One region of the Gordonia sp. ALPHA1B1 genome, then DNA from elsewhere that is predicted to be linked to it. Evidence: riboswitches for the same ligand, from Rfam matches in the RefSeq annotation. Region 1 holds a riboswitch; the other holds the start of a gene.

Region 1 (5,961 bases):
ATGCGCCAGCCACTCGGACGCAAGGTCGTCGCCGGGTTGTGGGGCAACGGCACGATCCGCATCCTGACCGGCTTCCTGACGCTGTTCGTGGCGTTCTACGCCAAGGCCCAGCAGGGCGACGCCTCGGACTGGACCCAGCTGCTTCTCCTCGGCGCGGTCGGCGCCGCCGCCGGCGTCGGCAACATGATCGGCAACGGCGTCGGCACCCGCCTCGAGCTGAAGAACCCGCCGAACATCGTCGTCGGCGCGACCGCCGCCTGCTTCGTCGTCGCGGTCCTGGCCGCCATCTTCGGCAACATCGCCGCGGCCGCCGTGGCAGCCCTGGTCGCCTCCGGCACCAGCGCGATCGGGAAGGTGTGCCTCGACTCGTCCATCCAGGACGACCTGCCCGACGAGTCCCGCGCCTCGGCGTTCGGCCGGTCGGAGACGGTGCTGCAGCTGTCGTGGGTCTTCGGCGCCTCGCTCGGGGTGCTGCTGCCGCCGACCCTGTGGATCGGGTTCACGGTCGTCTCGGTACTGCTCGGCCTCGGGCTGCTGCAGACGGTGATGACCACCCGCGGCAAGTCACTGGTCCCCGGTCTGGGCGGTCGACGCCCCGACCACGCCGCGCCCACCGTCGCCTTCCGCGCGGCAGAAGCCCGATCGGCCACCCGGACCGGTCCGGCGGACGCCGACACCCGACCGCACGCCGCGCGGCCCTCGACCGCCCGGATGCCCACCCGGACCCCGTCGACCGCCCCGTTCGAGACCCGGGGTGAGCGCCCGTACAGCCCCGGCGATCACCCGCCGCCCAACCAGACAGGACAACGTCGTCAGTGATCAGCAGTGGTGAGAAGAAGGCTCTGTCGATCATCGCGATCGTCGTCGTGCTGTTCGTCGCGGTGGTGGGGACGTCGGTGTTCCTGCTGACCCGCAACGCGGCGCACGACGATCAGCCCTACCTGCACGTCGCGGTCGGCGATGAGTTGCACACCGTCGATCCGCGCTGGTGGTGCGATTTGATGCTGACCGCGTGCGATCCCGAGATCACCGCGCCGAACGAGACCGCGACGGTGCCGGTGCCGGTGGGTTCGACGATCATGCTGACGGTCTCGAGCGAGATCGCGCAGGGTCCGTGGAACCTCGCGGCGGTCTATCGGACTCCGCGCGGGATCGTCGAGGACGAGCAGCAGCAGGGCGCGGACGACACCTTCACCCTGACGCTCCGGTCGGAACCGGACCGGGTGCTGGTCGGGTTCACCGTGATCTCGGCGTCGGCGCGGCTCACCCCCGCCGACGACGTCCTGCCGCGCGGCGAGCTCGCGGTTCAGACCGCGCCCGCCGCGTAGTCGGCCCTAGGAGTCGAGCTCCCGCGCGACGGCACGCACGACTTCGGAGATCCGCTGTGCGGTCTTACGGTCGGGGTAACGCCCCTTGCGCAGGTCCGGCTGGACCTTGCCCTCGAGCAGGGTGATGAGGTCGGCGACCATCCCGTGCAGTTCGTCGGGGGTGTGCCGCTTCACGTCCTTGCGGGCGGCTTCGCGCACGTTCTTGGAGACGCTGGGTGCCGGTTCGAGCACCTTCACGCTCAACGCCTGCGGGCCGCGACGACCGGCGGCCATGCCGAACTCGACGCGCTGGCCCGGCTTGAGCGCCTCGACTCCGTCGGGCAACGCTGCCGAACGGACGTAGACGTCCTCACCGCTCTCCTGGGAGAGGAAGCCGAAGCCCTTGTCCGCGTCGTACCACTTCACCTTGCCGGTCGGCACTGTGCTCACCCTCATCTGTTCTAGATCTGTCGAAAAACGACCCGTCACGACAAAAGACGCCGTCACCCATCTCGCGGCCCGGACGGTGGAAGACCGTGCGAGCCCAGACGGATGCAAGGCGCCTGCTTCGGACCATCCTAGCCAACGCCCCACCGCGCGGTCACACCATTACCCGGCGGGCACGGATCGCGCGGCGTCGCACCGGCGCGCGTTGCACTACCGTGGCGGGTATGCAGAAGACATCCTCCCCGCGGTTGCTGCAGGCTGCCGGGGTCGTGTTCATGATCGGAATTCTGGCGATCGTGGCGTTGTTCCTGACACCGTTGGTGACCGGCGGCGACACCGCGCCGACCGCCGTCTATCTGCTGACCATGTGCGCACCGCTGGGCTTCGTCCTGGGCCTGGTGTACGCACTCCGTGCCGGACGCCGAGCCAGGTGAGGACCGTGACCACAACCATCGACACCACCCCCGATCTCTCCCCCGTCTCCGACGGGCGGGCGCTGCGTGACGCGTACAGCTGTTTCCCGTCGGGCGTCGTGGCGGTGTGTTGCGAACAGCGTGACGGGGATTCGACCACATTGATCGGAATGGCCGCGAGCTCGTTCACCACCGTGTCGCTCGACCCGCCGCTCGTCTCGGTCTGCGTCCAGAACACCTCGACGACCTGGCCGCGGATCCGTACCGCACCGGCCATCGGGGTCAGCGTGTTCGCCGGCGACCAGATCGAACTCTGCAAGCAGCTCGCCGGGTCGTCGGAGCACCGGTTCGACGGCATCACGCCGCTGAGCACCGATCGCGGGGCGGTCTTCGTGCCCGACGCGGCCGCCCACCTGTCGTGCACGATCCACAACGAGATCCAGGCCGGCGACCACACCGTCGTGTTGCTGGAGATCGGGACCTTGCGCGCCGATCCCGACATCGAGCCCCTGGTCTTCCACGCCAGCACCTTCCGCGCCCTGGAGGCGCGCACGGACCCGACCCGGAAGTGAGTCGCCCAGCACCATGAGCACGGTCGGCCTCGGACTGCCGCTGCCCCGCTCCCCGCGGGAAGCAGCGACCTCCGACGCGCCCACCGACGGGCCGTTGCTCGACACCTTCGGTCGGGTCGCGAAGGATCTCCGGGTCTCGGTCACCGACCGCTGCAATCTGCGGTGCTCGTACTGCATGCCGGCCGAGGGCCTCGACTGGATGCCCACCGACCAGGTGCTGTCCACCGACGAACTGATCCGGGTGCTCACCGTCGCAGTGCGCCACCTGGGAATCGAGCGCATCCGATTCACCGGCGGCGAACCACTGCTGCGCCGCGACCTCGAGGACGTCATCGCCGCCGTCGCGGGCCTCCCGCAGTCGCCCGAGATCGCGATGACGACGAACGGACTCGGACTGACCCGGCGGGTCGGCGGTCTGGTCGACGCCGGCCTCGGCCGTATCAACATCTCGCTGGACACCATCGACCCGGCCCGCTTCGCCGAGATCACGCGCCGGGACCGTCTGTCCGATGTGCTCGACGGCCTGGCGGCGGCCCGCCGCGCCGGGCTCGACCCGGTCAAGGTCAACGCCGTGGTACCCGACCGCAGCGACCTGCCCGGAGTCCCCGACCTGCTCGCCTACTGTCTCGAGCACGGTTACGAGCTGCGCATCATCGAACAGATGCCACTCGACGCCGACCATGCGTGGCAGCGAGCACAGATGGTGACCGCACAGGAGATCCTCGCGACCCTGCGGAAGCGGTTCACCCTGCTGCCCGACCCTGCGCCACGTGGGAGCGCGCCCGCCGCCACGTGGCTCGTCGACGGCCACCGCGGCGCGCACGGCCCGGCACGCGTCGGGGTGATCGCGTCGGTCACCCGGCCGTTCTGCGGGGACTGCGACCGCACCCGGCTCACCGCGGACGGATCACTGCGCAACTGCCTGTTCGCGACGTCGGAAACCGACGTGCGGCACGCGTTGCGCACCCTCCCCGACGACGAGATCGACGCCGCCCTCGCGCGCCTGTGGCGCGCGAACATGTGGGCGAAAGCGGCGGGCCACGAAGTGAACGCGGCGGGCTTCACCCAACCGGATCGGCCGATGTCGGCGATCGGCGGCTAGGCTCGCGTCCGATGCAGCTCACAGTTCGTTTCTTCGCGGCCGCGCGCGCCGCGGCCGGTGCCGAGGAGAAGGTGATCGACGTCGACCCGTCGACCCCGCTCGGCGCCCTCGAGGGCATCCTCGCCGCCGGAAACCCCTCCCTCGCCACGGTTCTCGAACGCTGCTCGTATCTGCGCGACGAGATCGCGTTCTCCGATCGGACGCGTGCGCTCGGCACGTGCACGACACTCGACGTCCTCCCCCCGTTTGCCGGTGGCTGACGCCACACCCGGCCTGTGACCTTAGTCACATCACGGTGCGGTAACAGGATGGGCACGGGACGGCCACTAACCCGTTGAACTGGGATGACGGCCGAAGTGGGTCGGAAGACCCGGATCCGGGCCGAAAATCGCTTGCGTCCAAGCAGGTGATTCAGTCCAACGAACGACGTACTGTTCGAAGCGTCCTCCTCGGAGGTCACGACACAGCAACCAAGACATAACGTCCCACCGGCCGCGCCGAGCCTCGTTCCGCCGGTGGGAACGACAAGCAATCTAGGAACGAGGACGGGGGACCCAACCTCATCCCCTGAGACCGGGCACCACACCAGGTGTCCTCGGGGTTAAGTCCCGGAAGTCGCGGCGACCACCACGACGACCCGGGACCGAGCACCTCTCGCTCGAACCCGACAGCTGACTTCGTAGGCGCGTGGAGAGAGGAAACACAGACATGTCCGGACGTCATCGCAAGCAGACGACCAGCACGGCCGCCAAGACCATCACCAAGGTCGCCCTCACCGGCGCGGTCCTCGGCGGCGGAGCAGCCCTCCTGGGCACCGGTACCGCCAATGCGGCCACCGACGCCGAGTGGAACCAGGTCGCGCAGTGCGAATCCGGTGGCAACTGGGCCATCGCGACCGGCAACGGCTACCACGGCGGCCTGCAGTTCTCCCCGAGCACCTGGACCGGCCACGGCGGCGGCGAGTTCGCCCCAACCGCCGATCAGGCCTCGCGCGAGGAGCAGATCGTCGTCGCCGAGCGTGTGCTCGGTTCGCAGGGCAAGGGTGCCTGGCCCACCTGTGGCACCGGCCTGTCGGGCTCGACCCCGCGCAGCGCGCCGACCGACACCCCGCGTGAGATCGCCCCGGTGCTCCCCGGCGGCAACGGCAGCGTCGACCTGGCGAAGACCACCGAGGACGTCGCCAACCAGGTCACCGACGCCCTCACCGAGGCCGGCGTCAGCCCCGAGATCAAGAACCTCTGGCAGGCGGCCAAGGACAGCGGCGTCACGCTGAACCAGGACCAGATCAAGCTGTTCAACGACAACAAGCACCTGCTGCCCAACCCCTGATCGCCGCTCGACGCCTGATCTGGGACCCAGACGAAGGGCCCCGCACGATGGACCATCCGTGCGGGGCCCTTTTCCATTGGTTTCGACAAGCTCAACCAGCGGGGGTCAGCTCAACCAGCGGGGGGTCAGCTCAACCAGCGGGGGTCAGCTCAACCAGCGGGGGGCGGGGTCAGGCCGAGTTGACCCATTCGTCGGTGCCGTCGTCGAAGAACTGGTGTTTCCAGACTGGCAGGCGGGCCTTGACCTCGTCGACGAGGCGCGAGCAGGTCTCGAACGCCGCCCGACGATGGTCGGCCGCCACCGCGACCACGAACGCGATGTCGCCGATGACGAGGTCGCCGACCCGGTGGGACACCGCGACCGCGCGCACCCCGTGGACCGCGGAGACCTCCGCGACGACCTCGGCCAGGACCTTCGTCGCCGTGGGATGCCCCGAGTAATGCAGCGCGGTCACGGTGCGGCCGCCGTCGTGGTCGCGGACCGCGCCCACGAACCCGACCACCGCACCGGCTTTACCTTCGGCGGCGTCGATGACCATCGCCTCGTGGTCGGCCAGCGTGATCGGCTCGTCGACGACCGCGGTGTGCACCACGTGCGAGCCGGCCTCTCGGGTCATCGGTGGTCGCCTCCGCGGATCTGATCGAGCGCGTGGTGGACGACGCCGGCGAGGACGCCGAGCCCGTCGCGGACCCCGCCGGTCGAACCGGGCAGGTTCACGACGAGGGTCGTCCCGGCGATTCCGGCGAGTCCGCGTGAGAGGACCGCGGTGGGCACCGTCGGCAGCCCGGCCG
Region 2 (5,961 bases), on a different contig from region 1:
GTTGATCTGGCCGGTGACGACCGTCGCGATCTGTTCGTGGTCACGGACCCGGATCTTCGCGATCAGATCGACGTCGCCCGCACAGGAGTACACCTCTTCGACCCCGGGGATGTCGGCGACGGCCTGGGCGGTCTCCGGGATCCGGTGGATGTCGGCCTGGATGAGCACGATGGCGGTGATCATGTCGCCAGCCTAGTGGTGCGTGGCCCTCAGCTCGCCTGCCGTGTGCGAGAGTCGGCGACGGGTCTGGCCGCACGTGCGTCGTGCGCCGACTGCGACCAGCCGAGCCGGCGTTCGGCGGAGCCGGCGGGCAGGGCGACCGGCTCACTCGTCGACACGATGCGCGCGCCCGGTTCGGTCATCCAGCGGTACACGAGGCCGACCTCCTCGGCCGGCGCGCCCCGCAGCGGACCGGGGCCCGGTAACACGGTCTCCGCGGCCGCGACGAGCGCGTCGACGACGGGCATGGGCGAGACTCCGCGTCGAGCGCGCCCGGCGGCGGCGAGCCGTCCGTACCGGATGACCGCGAACTGCCAGCCGCGTTCACCGTCGGGCCGGGCGACCACGATCTCGGCGATCGCGCACAGCGCGGCCAGTCGCTGGCAGCGGGCGAGGGCGTCGATCGTGAGCGCGAGACGGTCCCGATGCCGCGCCGCGGTCTCGAACATGTGCGCCTTGGCGAGGTCGGCGAGACGCGCGGTGAGGCCGTCGAGGAGTTCGTCGGCCTCACCCCGCATGAGCCGGCGGGCCGCGGTGACCCGGGGAGAGTAGTCCGGCACCGTCTGCGGCTGCGCCGTGGCCGCCCGGCAGGACCCCGGCCGCCGCCTCCCATCGGCCTCGGGACACCAGTGGTAGCCCGTCGCGCCGAGCCGTGTCGTGCACGTGCGCAGACCGGCGGCCGCCGAGATCACGTCGGCGACGGTCGCCGCGTTGTTGCGGTTGCCCACCGGGCCGATCGACTCGTCGGTGGGTGTTCGGCTGACCTTGAGCCGGGGGAAGCGTTCCTCGGTCAGGGTCACCCACCAACCCTTGTGCGGCTGGGTCGATCGTCGGTTGTACGCCGGTGCGTGCGCGCCGAGGAGCCGGAGTTCGCGGACGGCGGCCTCCAGGGCGTGGGAACACTCCACGACGTCGACCCGCTGGGCGAGGAGCACCATCTCCGCGATGCGGCGGCGCGGGTCGTTGCCACTGAAGTACGACCGGACCCGGCGGCGGAGGTCCACCGCGGTGCCCACGTAGAGGACCTCGTTCGACGGGCCGCGGAACAGGTACACCCCGGGCCGGGCCGGGACATGGTCGGCGAGTGCGCGTTTGGCGCGCAGGCGCGGGTTGGTCTTCGGGAGATACGACGTCAGGTCGCCGACGGTCGCGATGCCCTGATTGCCGACGCGCTCGAGGAGCCGGTGGAAGACCTCCACCGTGGCGCGCGCATCGTCGAGCGCCCGGTGGGTGGGCCGCACGGAGACGTCGAACAGGTCGGCGAGCGCGCTGAGCTTGACCGTCGGCGCCTCGTCACGGCTGAGGATGCGCCGGGCCATGGTCACCGTGCACAGGCTGAGGCTGAACGTCCACGGCAGGTGGAGCCGGATCGCGTTCTGCCGAAGGAAACCCATGTCGAAACGAGCGTTGTGGGCCACCAGGATCGAGCCGCGGGCGAACTCGAAGAACGACGGCAGCACCGACTCGATCCGGGGGGCGTCGGTCAGCATCGCGGTGGTGATGCCGGTGAGGGTCACGATCTGCGGGGGGATCGGCCGGCCGGGGTCGACCAGCGTGGCGAACTCGCCGACCACCTCGCCGCCGCGGATCTTGACCGCGCCGATCTCGGTGATCCGGTCGCGGACCGGGTCGGACCCGGTGGTCTCGAGGTCGACGACGACGAGGGTCGTCTCGAAGAGCGACCGGTCGCTGAACTCGTTCGACGTCTCACCCGTGGCCCCCTGGTCGGCGGCCTCCAGGTCGGCGAAGGTGAGCTGCCCCGCGGGCGAGCCGTCCACGCTGGTCTGCGTCACCCGGCGAACACTAGTTCGATCCACCGACATCGCGACCGCGACGCTCCGACATCGTGTCGTGTGACCCGTGTGACTGCTGTGTCGATCGCTGTTCGACGGACTTGTCGGTGGGCGCCCCTAGTCTCCACCTGGACGTGAGAAATGCGGTCTTCTCACGGTCACAACGACCCGTAACGGGGCCGACGCGGCCCACCCTCGCCAGATGAGATGGAGATCACATTATGTACGTCGATTGTGCGCGCTGCCCGGCTCGTCCCGTCGCTTGCGACGGGTGCATGATGACAGTGCTGTTTGGTGGCCCGAGCTGGGACGATATGCCGCACGAAGGTGGAGTTTCGGTAACGGCGGCCACCTCGGACGCGGATGCCGAACTGGACCTCGCCATCGACGTTCTGCAGGCTGCTGCAATGGTGACCAGCGGCGCTGCACGATCTGCAAGATCAGCCAAAACCGCAGTTCAGGCGCCGGATCGACGCGCTTCTGTGACCGTCCTCAGGGCAGGCTGAGAAGCGGCCGAGGTTTGGCTGTCTGTCGCTTAGTGGACAGAGCGCATCCGATTTCGTAACCTTTCTGAGACCTTTGCGGAGCGTCCCGCTTCAACAGAAGTGGTCCGCAGTAGTCACCGCTCAATCGCCCTCGCGGGCGAACCGGGGAACCACAACCTTCGGACGGGCTCGTCGGAGCGCATCACCACTGATGCGACTCGGTCGAAACCGATCCGAATCGGGGTGAATCGCGTTGCCATGCATGAGTGTCCAGTGGATACCTCATGCGCGAAAACGTGTAGGGCCACTCTTCCGGCCCGAACCCGACAGCTAACTCGGTCGGCGGTAGAGGAAGATCTGAAGGAGAACTCGCTTCGTGGCCAAACATCGTTTGGAACAGCCCAATCGTGGCAGCACGGTCGCCAAGAAGGCGGTGATCGCTGGATCGATCACACTCGGTTCGCTCGCCGCAGCCGCCGGCCCTGCTCTCGCCGCCCCGGTCCACACCCCGCTGGGCACTTTCGAGATCCCGGCCCTGCCCGGCGCGAAGGCCCCGGAGGCCAAGCCCGCGCCTGAGGCCACGCCGGTGAAGAAGTCGCCCGCCGCCACGGTCGAGATCCCCAACCTGGGGCAGTTCACCGTGCCGGGTATCGCGCCGGAGCAGATCCCGCAGCAGTTCCGTCCGCAGGGTGGCGGCGCGCCCCTGGGCCAGCCGCAGCTGACCGCCGGTCAGAAGGCGGTAAAGGCCGCCGAGAGCAAGATCGGTGCGCCGTACTCCTACGGCTCCGCCGGCCCCAACGCATTCGACTGCTCGGGCCTCGTCTACTGGTCCTACAAGCAGGCCGGCAAGAACATCCCGCGCGACAGCTACGGCCAGCTCGGCGGCGGACGCGCGGTGTCGTACTCCGAGGCCAAGCCCGGCGACGTCATGATCTTCAACGGTGGCGGCCACGCCGGCATCTACGTCGGCAACGGTCAGTTCGTCCACTCGTCCAACTACGGCACGCCGGTCAAGCGCGACGCCGTCAAGGAGTGGACCCTGACGGGCATCCGTCGGTACTGACGACAACTGAACACGAACAGACTGAGCACGAAGGTCTCTGGACGGGCGGATCGCGTGGATTGCGATCCGCCCGAACCAGTCCCGGGGGCCGGTCGGCCGCCTAGGGTGGTCGACGGGACGCGGGGTACGGGTGCAGGGGCCCGGGATGCTCAGGGATCGACGAGCACACACGAGGGAGTGAGTAGACCGTGCTGATCGGGGAGGGGCGTGGTCGCGCGACGCGGCCGAGGATGCGTTCGGGTCCGCTGATGGTGGCGCTCTGTGTCCTGTCGGCGTTCGCCGTTCTGGCACCGACCGTCGCCGGCGGCGTCGGGGACGCCCGTGCGGTGCCCGCACGCTCGGCCGATCAGCTGCTCGACCGCTACAAGCAACTGGGCATCGACGCGGAGAAGACCACCGAGGCGATGCACAACGCCAAGATCGAGTACGACAAGCAGCGCGGCATCGTGGCGGCGGCCAAGAAAGCCGCGGCCGAGGCGCAGCAGACGCTGGACACCAGCCGCGCCCAGCTCGCCGTGCACCAGAACCGAGTGGACGCGATCGTCCGCGCCAGCTATCAGGGCGCGCGGGTCAGCGGGCTGTACGCCGTGATGGTCAGCGACTCCCCGCAGGCGCTCCTGGACCAGATGTCGGGTCTCGACATGATCTCGCGTCAGGCGTCGGTGGACCTGACCGCGATCAAGAAGGTACGGGCCAGGACCGCCATCGCGAAGAAGGATGCCGAGCGCACGGCGGTGGCCGCCTCCGAGGCGGTCTCCCGCGCCGAACGGGTCCGTGGTGACCTCCAGACGAAGCAAGCCGACCTGCAGCTCCAGGCGATCCAGATCCGGTCGATCTACAAGTCGATGACCGGCAAGCAGTTGGCGGCTCTGCGCGGTCCGACCTTCGACTTCGATCCGCGACTGGTGCCCAAGGGCACCGCCGCCGGGCTGATCGCCACCCACGCCGCGCTCACCCGGATCGGTGACCCCTACGTGTGGGGCGCCACCGGACCGAATTCGTTCGACTGCTCGGGACTCATGGTGTGGGCGTTCCGGCAGGCCGGCAAGACCATCCCGCGATCGAGTCAGGCGCAGATGGCCGGCGGTCAGCCGGTCGAGAAGAACGATCTCAAGCCCGGTGATCTGGTCATCTACTATCCCGATGCCCATCACGTCGGTATGTACGTCGGTGACGGTTATGTCATCCACGCCTCGACCTTCGGCGTTCCGGTCAAGGTCGAGCCGCTCGACGAGGCCGGACCGTACAACTCTGCCCGCCGGTTCTAGTCCCACCGGTGACCTCACCGCGCGGGCGCGCCGGCCTCGTCTCGGCCGTGGTCGTTCTGGTCATCGCAGTTGCCACCGCGTGCGGCACGGTCGATGTGCCCGGCGGGCCCGGCTCGTCCGCAGCGCCCGTGTCGTCGAGCCCCGCGGTCAACGTCTACGAGCGTGATCGAGCGGCGGGCGTCACGCGGTTGCTCGACGCGCTCACCGAAGCGGTGCGTTCCGGGGATGTGCGGGCGATCGGCACCCTCGTCGACACCGCTGCCACCCCGGCGTTCAAGGACAGATTCGTCACGGCCGCCGCGGGTTTCGCGCCCAGCCGGTTCACGCCGCGGAACGGTCGCAGCGGCACCCTGCGGTTCGCAAGGTTCGGCTATCAGCTTGCGCCCACCGAAGAGGCGGAGGTGCTCGTACCCGGTGAGTTGCAGGAGCTCCTCGATGCCGGGGGGAGTTCGGACTCGTGGGTCGCTCCGGTGGAGTTGCGCTATGCGCTCGGCGGCGAGGGGGTCCCGGGAGTCGACGAGGCCGAGGTGGTCGTCGGCACCCAGTTCGTGGTCGCCCGCTACGGCGAGGCCTGGCGCCTCGTCGGAGACGCCACGGCCCTGGGAGGAGAACCCGCACCTACTCAGATGTGGGAGCTGCCCGGACTCCAGGTGGCCGACACCGCCACCGCAGGCGGCACGTCGGTGGTCGCCTCGTATCCCCGAACGTCGTCGACGGTGGCGACGCTGCAGCGGGAGCTGCCCGGGGCGGTGGATGCCGTCAGTGACTTCTGGGGCGACGACTGGGATCGCCGCGCCGTCGTGGTCGCCACGGCGACCGACGACGAGTTCGCCGCCCTCGTACCCGAGGGCCGAGCGGCGACCGGGACCGCGGCGGCCGCGACCGTGTTCAGCAGCCTCGACCTGGTCCAGCGCACCGCGACCGGACAGCGCATCATCCTGACCCCGGCGGCCCGGGAACTCGCCGCACCGACGCTCGCGGTGGTTCTCCGGCACGAGTTGACCCATGTCGCGGCCCGCGTTCACACCGCGCTCGACGCGCCGCTCTGGATCATCGAGGGCGTGGCCGAATACGTCGGGCGCAACGGGACTTATACGAGGATCGCGGATGCCGCACCCGACCTGATCGCGTCC

The links. A riboswitch is a leader RNA that binds a small molecule or an ion and turns the genes downstream of it on or off. The one in region 1 is predicted to bind cyclic di-AMP.
Region 2: another riboswitch for cyclic di-AMP. It lies ahead of FFS52_RS00305 (C40 family peptidase); the one in region 1 lies ahead of FFS52_RS22580 (transglycosylase family protein).

Annotation. Positions count from the first base shown of each region.
Region 1 is NZ_SCOC01000060.1:2,173-8,133, reverse strand. It holds gene FFS52_RS22615 (MFS transporter) at 1-819, shown strand, start outside; gene FFS52_RS22610 (DUF2771 family protein) at 816-1,328, shown strand; gene FFS52_RS22605 (cold-shock protein) at 1,335-1,748, opposite strand; gene FFS52_RS22600 (hypothetical protein) at 1,979-2,188, shown strand; gene FFS52_RS22595 (flavin reductase family protein) at 2,194-2,739, shown strand; gene moaA (GTP 3',8-cyclase MoaA) at 2,753-3,841, shown strand; gene FFS52_RS22585 (hypothetical protein) at 3,853-4,101, shown strand; cyclic di-AMP (ydaO/yuaA leader) riboswitch at 4,327-4,543, shown strand; gene FFS52_RS22580 (transglycosylase family protein) at 4,550-5,170, shown strand; gene FFS52_RS22575 (molybdenum cofactor biosynthesis protein MoaE) at 5,340-5,786, opposite strand; gene FFS52_RS22570 (molybdenum cofactor synthesis domain-containing protein) at 5,783-5,961, opposite strand, start outside.
Region 2 is NZ_SCOC01000001.1:62,910-68,870, forward strand. It holds gene FFS52_RS00290 (Lrp/AsnC ligand binding domain-containing protein) at 1-183, opposite strand, end outside; gene FFS52_RS00295 (DEDD exonuclease domain-containing protein) at 210-2,012, opposite strand; gene FFS52_RS00300 (hypothetical protein) at 2,288-2,518, shown strand; cyclic di-AMP (ydaO/yuaA leader) riboswitch at 2,626-2,857, shown strand; gene FFS52_RS00305 (C40 family peptidase) at 2,874-3,560, shown strand; gene FFS52_RS00310 (NlpC/P60 family protein) at 3,791-4,828, shown strand; gene FFS52_RS00315 (hypothetical protein) at 4,837-5,961, shown strand, end outside.